3 regions of the Fusobacterium ulcerans genome follow, and region 1 is predicted to be linked to each of the others. Evidence: riboswitches for the same ligand, from Rfam matches in the RefSeq annotation. Region 1 holds a riboswitch; each other region holds the start of a gene.
The links. A riboswitch is a leader RNA that binds a small molecule or an ion and turns the genes downstream of it on or off. The one in region 1 is predicted to bind cobalamin.

Region 1 (3,294 bases):
TTTATGTGATGCTTTTTTTCTTAAGGGGATATGTTGTTTTTAATTAAAACGAGTAGCTTATGCCAGCAGTATATGTTCTCCCAATAGCAGGGTAATAATGTCTTTGATCTATACCGTATTTACTGTCATCCCAGAATCCGGCATATTCATTATATTTTTCATCAAATACATTGTTGATTCTAAATGTAAGAGATATTCCATTATCAAATTTATATTGTGAGAATATATCCACTGTAAAATATTCTCCAGTATCCTCTTTTCTGTCATTAGCTATATCATCTAGATCATATGTGTTTCCAGCATAGATAGCATCAGCTCCTACAGAGAAATTGCTGTTGAAGTCATATCCAGCTCCAAAAGTCAGCTTCCAGTTGGGAACGCTCGGTATTTTGCTTCCACTGTATTTTCCACTTATAACTTTATGATGCAGATATGTCACTGAAGATTTCAAAGTCAGATCACCTATATAGTGTTCAGCATAAACTTCAGCTCCTATTCTTTCACTGTTCCCTATATTGTAGTTTACCATTCCAGTAAATTCAGGAGGAATAGTTGAATATATTTCATCATGGGTCATTTTATAGAATGTAGAAGCAGATACATAAGTATTAGCAAAGAAATCTTTTATACCAAGCTCGATAGTATCCTGAAGCTGAGGATCAAGTCTTTCTGAATTACGAGTATAATAAATTTCTCCAGCAGTAGGAGTTCTGAAAGATCTTGTGTATGTAAGGTATGTAGAACCAGTTTCAGAGTATAGATAATTTGCACTTAGCTCAAAAGAATAGTCATTATATTTTGCGTTGTCTCTAGTTCCTCTCTTGTCAGAAGCATTAAGAGAGGCATTTCTCCAATAGAAGTCATAATCTGCATAATCATATCTTATTCCTTGAGTAAATTGGAATTTGCCAGTAGAATATTTATTCAAAGCAAAGATACCAAAACCATCTTTAGTTGAGTCGCCACTTTTTACATACCTTCCAAGAGATCCATTCCATTTAGCTGAAGTATCATAAGGTTTCACTTCATCTTGCAGTATATCTATACCAGCTATAAAATAGCTTTCTGGAAGATATGTATGTTTAATTTGAGCTTTCACATATTTTCTTACTTCATCCCCATCTCTGTAGAAAGAGTTTTTACTTTTGTTAAAAAGCCATTTTTTATTCTCATAATAGTTTCCATATATCAAAAACTCTGTATCTTCTGAAAGGTTTTGCTTCCATTTTAAATAGTAATCATTACTTTTATTTTTACCCTTAGAAAGACTTCCGGGATTTCTTCTGTCATCATCAAGAATATAGCTTGGAACAGCTATTCCTTTATATGTTTTGTTATCTGAGTGATTGTATTTAAATTCTATTTCTCCATCATCTAATAGGTATTTAGCTTTAAAACGCCCCTCTTTTTTATCAAACTTCTCTCCTCTTCTCCAACCATCAGAATCATAGTCTGTATATCCTACTTCTGTAATAAGTCTGTCTGTAAGTTTAGTTCCATAATTGAATCCTACTTTATGTTCACTGTTGCTTCCAAATTGAGAGTAGACAGTTCCATAATTTTTTTTATCAAGAGCTGATTTACTGATAATATTAACTATACCTCCAATAGCTTTATCTCCATAGAGAATACCTCCTCCACCTGGGATTACCTCAATTCTTTCAATAGTTTCTATTGGAATATTTGATACTTGTGCAGATGTCACAGGAACTCCATCAAGTGTAATCAGGGCATTTCTGTCACTGTACATTGAATTCAGTCCTCTTATGTCAAATTTTATTCCCCCAGCATAATGTTTAACAAAGATACCAGGAACATTTTTAAGAGCATCAACAAGATTTTTTGCACCAGTTTTTTCAATCTCTTTTGCTGTGACAATAGAGATATTTGCTGCTGTATCTCTTACACTTGTTTCAAAGTTTTCAGTCGAGATAACACTTTCATTAAGCTTTGTACTTTGAACTTCTTCAGCATAAATAGTAGAGCTTAGAATCAAAGCTAAAATTCCAATTTTTTTGTACATTTCTTTCCTCCATATTTTTAAGATTCAGTTGTAAAAAATTCCTGTGTTTTGGTAGGAAGGGAACTATTTATTAGAAATAAAAAAACTCTAATAAAATAGAGATCCTACCTTACTAGAGAGTCAATTTAAAAATATGTTTAATAAGCAAAAAAGCTTTTTAAACAAAATATATGACTATTTGGTAAGTCTTCTGACTCAGTTTCATCCTACTCTCACGCCTTCCCAGTTTCCCAGTGACATAATGTGATTTCGTCCACTATACAGCAGCTCTCGCTGTGAGGGATTTTCACCCTGCTTCCTCTATTAAGCTTTATAAAAGCACCTAAATATATTTTATTACGCACAGATTATACTAAATTAATAATATAATGTCAACTAAAATAACATGTGATATGAAAAAAAGAAATTTTAATTTACAATGAAAGTGTAAAATTGGAAGAACAAGAAAAAGAAAGTACTGAATTTTAAGCTGAAAAGCATCTATATTCTATGAAACTAAAAGATTAAAATATAAATAATGGAAGATATTTCACTATTCATTTGACTAAAAAATTTAAGTATTGTATAATTAATCAAAAATATAAATATAATAGAAATCTATGGTTCATTTGATTAAAAGGGAAGCAGGTTGAAATCCTGCACGGTCCCGCCACTGTAAGATGGATGAAAGCAAAGCACCACTGGCTCACGGCTGGGAAGGTTTGCAAGTAAAATGAAGTCAAGTCAGGAGACCTGCCAAAGATTGATTTATTCTATATCTGCGAGGACGGATAAGGTATTTTTATGCCGTCTTCTTATTTTAAGAACGGTTTTTTTATTTTTTGGAGGAAAATATGTTTAAAAGATTACTTCTATTTTTGGTTATTCTGAGCAATATCAGTTTTGGAAAAGCACCTCAAAGAGCTGTATCAGCTTCACAATTTACTACAGAGATACTTCTTGCTATTGGAGCAGAGGAACAAGTGGCAGGAACGGCATTTATGGATAATGAAATACTTCCTGAACTGAAAGAAAAATATGAAAAGATACCTGTTCTATCTTCTAAATATCCGAGCAAGGAAGTTTTTTATTCAGTAAATCCAGATTTTGTAACAGGGTGGAAATCTCTTAGTATGCCCAATAATCTAGGAAGTGTAGAGGAGTTAAATGGAAATGGAGTAGAAGTATTTTTCATGAAATCATTGGAAAGTAATAATATAGATGATGTATTTGATGATATATTGGAATTTGGCAGGATATTTGATAAGAAAAATAATGCTCAGAAAATAGTT
Region 2 (3,294 bases), 160 kb from region 1:
AACAGATAAAGTTTTTCTTGAGTTATTAAGAGAAAAATATAAATATATCATAGTAGATGAGTATCAGGATACTAATTCTGTTCAAAGGGAATTTTTAAAAATGCTGGCTGGAACAAATGGAAATATAATGGCAGTGGGAGATGACTACCAAAGTATATATGGATTCAGAGGTGCAGACTTTGAAAATATACTTAGATTTGGAAAGGATTTTCCTAATAGTCAGATGATAAAATTGGAAAAAAACTATAGAAGCAGTGATGAAATAATAGAGTATACAAATAAAATATCTAAAAAGTTCCTTTTGAAATACAATAAAAATGTAAAAGGAACTATGAAGAAGGGAGAAAAACCTCATGTTATCGGCTTTCTAAATGAAGAAAAGCAAGGGGAATATATTTGCAGAAAGATAGAAGAGCTAAAAGAAAAAGGAATCCCTTATGAAGAAATGGCAATTCTCTATCGCAATAAATATATAATCAATAAGTTGGAAAAAATAATGAAGGAGAAAAATATACCTTTTAATTTACAGAAGAACAGTGAGATTTCTTTTGGAAGTCCTGTAGATATTTACTTAAAAATATTGGAAGTATGGAATGATAAGGAAGACATTTTAAAACTGGAGGAATTGGTAAAGGTACTGCCAAGGAATTATTCCTATTCTGTATTAAATATAATGAAAAGAAAGAATATAGACAATAAAGTTTTAAATCGAATAATAAGGATAAGTGATAAAATATCAGATTACCCTTTAAGTGAAATATTAAATAAATGTGAAAAACTAATGTTTGAAATAATTAAGGAAAAAACCATTTTTACTAATGAAGAGGTAGAGAAATTAAAAACAATAAAGAGTAGTGTAAAAGAAAAGAAAAGCTTAGAAATATATATTAGAGAGCTAAGAGGTATTTTAGCTGTTGAAGGAAAAATAACTAAAAATAAAGTCTCTGTTCTATCTGTTCATGCCTCTAAGGGATTGGAATGGGAAGCGGTATTTATACCAACACTTTTGGAAGGCGTTTTTCCCAGCAATATTGAAGAAAAAAATCTGGAAGAGGAGAAGAGATTATTTTATGTAGCTTGCAGCAGAGGTAAGAGTTATCTCTATCTTTTGCACCCAGAATATTTTTATGAGAAAGTTGGATATTTTGATAAAAAATCTTCTTTTTTAAAGTAACCTCTTTATAAATAAAATAGATTAATATCTTTCGATACAGTTATTTTCTGCATAGTTCCTGCTGATTTAGCCATTTAAAAAGCTTGACTAAAGTATTAATAATTTGTATAATTGGTGTGTGAAAAATAAATTTTTTAGGGTTTGCATATGTGCAATTAAAAGGGAAGCTAAGTGAAAAACTTACACGGTCCCGCCACTGTGAAGATGACGAAAGCAGATTAACCACTGAAATATTTCGGGAAGGGCTGTTAGTAGAATGAGTCTGAGTCAGGAGACCTGCCTTAAAAACTTTTAACTATCCTGCGGGGACGGGAAGTGTATATTTACTATACTTCTCTCCAGTATTAAATTTGGAGGAGAAAAAAGTGCTTGAAAATAATATATTAAAAATGATAAAGGTGACCAAGAAGCTAGATTAAGTTTTAGAGATTTGGAAATTAGAAAGATTTGTGTAATTAATGAAGTGAATAAAATGTAGAAAACAGTATGTTTGAGAGAAATGAGTTTCCAGTAATTAAGCAGTTAATTTTAACTGCCATAATTACTGAGATGCAACAGTGGAACTGTTGTAATCCTTATCTTCTTTACGTTTTATGAACAAAATTAATAATAAATATTTCTACTGGAAAAACTCTAAAATTATATTTCTGTATTTATGGCACCTTTTTTTAGTATAAAAATATTCATGAGGGAGTAGGTATGAAGCATAGAAATCTAATGGTAGTTGGAACATCATCAGGAGCTGGAAAAAGTATAACTGTAACAGGATTATGCAGAATTTTCTATAATGATGGATATAGTGTAGCTCCTTTCAAATCACAGAATATGGCATTAAATTCATTTATAACAAAAGATGGAGATGAAATGGGAAGAGCTCAGGTAGTTCAGGCTATGGCTGGAAAAATAGAACCAAGAGCCTACATGAATCCAATTTTATTAAAGCCTACAACTGCAAGAAAAATACAAGTTATAGTAAATGGAAAATCTATTGGAAATATGAGCGGAATGGAGTATGGAAAGTTCAAACTTACTTTGAAGCCAGAAATAATGAACTCATATAATAAAATCAGAGAAAACTTTGATATATGTGTAATAGAAGGGGCAGGAAGTCCAGTAGAAATCAATATCAAAGAGGAAGATATAGCTAATATGGGAATGGCTGCCATGGCAGATGCACCAGTAATTTTAGTTGCAGATATAGACAGAGGAGGAGTATTTGCTTCTGTATATGGAACTATAATGCTTATGGCACCAGAAGAGAGAGCCAGAGTAAAAGGTGTAATAATAAATAAGTTCAGGGGAGATGTAGAGATACTTAAACCGGGACTGAAAAAACTGGAGGAACTTACAGGAGTCCCAATAGTAGGAGTACTTCCATATAGTGATGTAGATATAGAAGATGAAGACAGCTTAACAGATAAATTTAAAAAATCAAAAGACACTAAGGGAATAAAAGTTTCAGTTATAAAACTAAAACATATTTCTAACTTTACAGATATAGATGCTCTAAGCATACAGGAAGATGTAAGCATAAATTATGTGACTTCAGCAGATGAATTGGGAGATGAGGATATGATCGTCATACCTGGTTCTAAAAATACAATAGATGATTTGAAAGATTTGAAAGACAGAGGAATAGCTGTTGAAATCATAAAAGCTTCAAGAAAAGGAACAGCAGTAATAGGAATCTGTGGTGGATTCCAAATGCTTGGAGAGAAAGTAAAAGATCCATATGGAATCGAAAGTGACATTAAAGAGATACCGGGACTTGGTATATTGGATATGGAAACTATAATGGAAAAAGAAAAAAATACTACTCAGTATTCTGGAGAGCTTAAAAATACCGCTGGAATCATTTCAGGACTGGATGGAGTAAAAATAAAAGGATATGAGATACATCAGGGAGTTACTGCTGGAAATGAAAAATCAGTGACTGATGATGACCATACAGTTGCAGTGGTAAAAGATAATGTATTTGGAACATATCTTCATGGAATATTTGATAATGAAGAGGTAACAAGAAATATACTAAATAAGATAAGAGAGAAAAAAGGCTTGGAGAAAATGGAAGCTGGAATAACTTTTGATGAGTACAGAGAGCAGGAATTTGATAAGCTTGA
Region 3 (3,294 bases), 200 kb from region 1:
AATACTGGATCAGAACCATCCATTAATCTTATATCTAACCCCGGAACTCCTCTAAGAGCTTCTTCCACTGTGCTGGCTCCCTTATTTTGAATATCCTCCTGAGTTACAATAGTTACATTTTTAGCAGTATCCAACACACTTGTTTCAAAATTCTCTGTAGAAATAACTGATTCAGTTAATCTTCGACTGGCGATATTTTCCTCTGCCATTATTGTTGTGCTCACTGTTAGTATTGCTGCTACCATTAAAGCTTTTTTCATTTCTCCTCCCAAAGTTTATTTAAAATTTAATTTCTTTAATATCCTATCCTGACGTTTTACCTTTTTTTCCAAATCATCAGTGCCATAATATATAAATTCATATACCACCCAATCCAATGGTAAGCTTTCTAATATTCCTATTATTCTTTCATCTTCAAAAGGAAGATGTTGATCTATCTGGCTTACATGACTGTATATATTTTTCAAAGTTTTCTCTCTCTCAGCTTCTGAATTTTTATGCTTTTCTACTGCTTCTGTAAGATATTTTCCTGAAAGAGAAAAGTTCAGATGAACTCCCTTTATATACTTTTTCAATTCTCCCATTTCAGCAATATTTTTCTCAATATACTCTATTCCTTCATCAACTGTTCTAAGCTTAGGTTCATTATTCAGCATATGCCCTGTATCAAGCATGAAGCCAATATTTTTATAGTTTATATTTTCAACCAGAAATTCTATCTCTTCTTTTGAAGTCAATCTAAGTCCTGGCCACCATAAATTTTCTAATAGAAGTTTAAACTTATATTTTTTCTCTCCAAAAACTTCATTCACTAACTCAACAACATTTTGAAGAACCTCTTTATCTGAATATTGAAATTCATATATTAAACTTCCTTCATCATCTACATAGCAAGCATGAAATACAACATATTCTGCTTCAAGTTTTTCTGCTGTTTCTAGTTCTTTTTTATAGTATTCAATTAATTCCTCTCTGGTAGTTCCACCACACCAGTAAAATATTTCCTGATTCTCTTTAAATTTTTCTTTGAGCATCTCATATTTTCCCTGATATAGATCCAGCCACATTGGAAAAAATCTCATATGATAACCTCTTATCAATTTTTTCAATGGAGCATTGTCCTTTTCTAGGTCGAATTTTATAAGCTCAAAGCCATTAAAATTATACTTATCACAATAATATTTCATCATTTTTTCATTTTCTTCATTAGTATAAAAATCTGTTATATTAAGAATTTTCCTCATCAAAAACCTCCAAATAAAAAATCCAATAAAATAGTCTGCCTACCTTACTGGATAAATATATTAAAATATACTTTTATCTATTGGTAAGTCTCCTGACTCAGAATCTTTCTACTTTCACACCTTCCCAGTTTCCCAGTGGCATACATGATTTCGTCCTCTATACAGTAGCTTTCGCTGTGTGGGGTTCGCACCCATCTTCCTCTATTAAGCTTAAACAAGCACCTTACTTTCACTTTTCTGTTTGTTTATCAACTTTATGATATAATTTTTAGACATTTTTGTCAATAATTTTAGATATACATTCAAATAATAAAAGTTTTATTTCGAATCTATATATTTTTTAGCTGTTGAAATTATACACAAAACTATGATACCATCTAATTGAAAGAAAATAATAATAGAGGTGTATTATGCATAAAAAAATTATGATACAAGGAACTGGTTCTTCTGTTGGAAAGAGCATTATAACTGCTGGATTATGCAGAATATTTGCCCAAGACGGATACAGAGTTTCTCCTTTTAAATCTCAAAATATGGCTCTCAACTCATTTGTAGATATAGACGGATTAGAAATGGGAAGAGCTCAGGTAGTACAAGCTGAAGCTGCTATGGAACTTCCTAGAGTTTTTATGAATCCAATACTCTTAAAACCAAACTCAGATAATAATTCTCAAATTATTATTGAAGGAATCCCAAATACAAATATGAATGCTATAGACTATTTTTCAAATTCTAAAGAATTGAAAGTTATAGCAAAAAGAAATTATGACATAATAGAAAATAATTTTGATATTGGAGTGTTAGAAGGAGGAGGAAGTCCTGCTGAAATCAATCTTAGAGAATGGGATCTGGTAAATATGGGAATGGCTGAACTTGTAGATGCTCCTGTTGTTCTAGTAGGAAATATTGAGACTGGAGGAGTTTTTGCTTCTCTTTATGGAAACATAGCTCTTCTTGATGAAAATGACAGAAAGAGAATAAAAGGGGTTATAATAAATAAATTTAGAGGTGATCTGGAACTTTTAAAACCTGGTATAGAGATGTTTGAGAAGAAATTAAAAGATGAAGGGTTAGATATAAAAGTATTAGGTGTAGTTCCATATGAAAAGCTGGATATTGAAGAAGAGGATGTTCTGGCTAAAAAATTAACTACTAACACAAATGAAAAAAGAGATATAAACATCAGTGTAATAAGAACTAATAAAATGTCTAACTACACTGACTTTGATGCTTTAAGTCAATATCCTGATGTAGCTCTGAATTATGTATATAGTCCTGAACAGCTGGGAGACGAGGATATAATTATTCTTCCAGGAAGTAAAAATACTCTTTCTGATCTTGAACTGCTGAAAGCTAATGGTATTTTTGATAAAATAAAAAAACTATATTCTGCTGGAACTACTGTAATAGGTATATGCGGTGGATTTCAAATGATGGGAAAAGAGATATTTGATCCTCACCATATTGAAAGCGACATCGAGAAAACTGAAGGTTTTGGAATAATGGATACTGTTACTACAATGGAAAAAATGAAATATACAAAACAGGTAGAAAAAACTCTTTCTGATTCTAAGTGTGACCTACTAGCTGATTGTGAAGGGCTTCATATAAAAGGTTATGAAATTCATCAGGGAATTACACATGGAAGTGAAAAAAATCTTACTTTGGAAAACGACTACACTGTCCTTGCAAAAGATAATGCCTTTGGAACATACATCCATGGAATCTTTGACAACAGCAAATTCACCAGAATATTTTTAAATAACATCAGAAAGAAAAAAGGGTTGAAACCAGTTGAAGAACTTTTTAATTTTTCTGAATTCAAAGAAAATGAATATAATAAATTAGCTGATTTACTTAGAAATAATTTAGATATAGATGCAATATACAACATTCTAAAATAAATTTTTTATTGACATATGAGTTTTTTTTTAGTAGTATAACTTAGATAAAAAATAAAACTGGGGGAAATAAAATGTTATTGAGGCGTGAAAGGCAAGGTATATCTAAATTATAAAACTAATATTCCACTTTCAATGGCTGATTGATT

Region 2: linked by a shared signal. The riboswitch ahead of C4N20_RS15120 (cobyric acid synthase) and the one ahead of C4N20_RS15925 (TonB-dependent receptor) in region 1 are both predicted to bind cobalamin.
Region 3: linked by a shared signal. The riboswitch ahead of C4N20_RS00510 (TIM barrel protein) and the one ahead of C4N20_RS15925 (TonB-dependent receptor) in region 1 are both predicted to bind cobalamin.

What each region holds. Positions count from the first base shown of each region.
Region 1 covers NZ_CP028105.1:3,425,996-3,429,289, reverse strand. Annotated here, with positions in the region: gene C4N20_RS15925 (TonB-dependent receptor) at 44-2,023, opposite strand; cobalamin riboswitch at 2,187-2,364, opposite strand; cobalamin riboswitch at 2,607-2,777, shown strand; gene C4N20_RS15920 (ABC transporter substrate-binding protein) at 2,857-3,294, shown strand, end outside.
Region 2 covers NZ_CP028105.1:3,268,713-3,272,006, reverse strand. Annotated here, with positions in the region: gene C4N20_RS15125 (ATP-dependent helicase) at 1-1,174, shown strand, start outside; cobalamin riboswitch at 1,295-1,472, shown strand; gene C4N20_RS15120 (cobyric acid synthase) at 1,874-3,294, shown strand, end outside.
Region 3 covers NZ_CP028105.1:89,102-92,395, forward strand. Annotated here, with positions in the region: gene C4N20_RS00505 (TonB-dependent receptor family protein) at 1-260, opposite strand, end outside; gene C4N20_RS00510 (TIM barrel protein) at 276-1,244, opposite strand; cobalamin riboswitch at 1,310-1,485, opposite strand; gene C4N20_RS00515 (cobyric acid synthase) at 1,655-3,148, shown strand.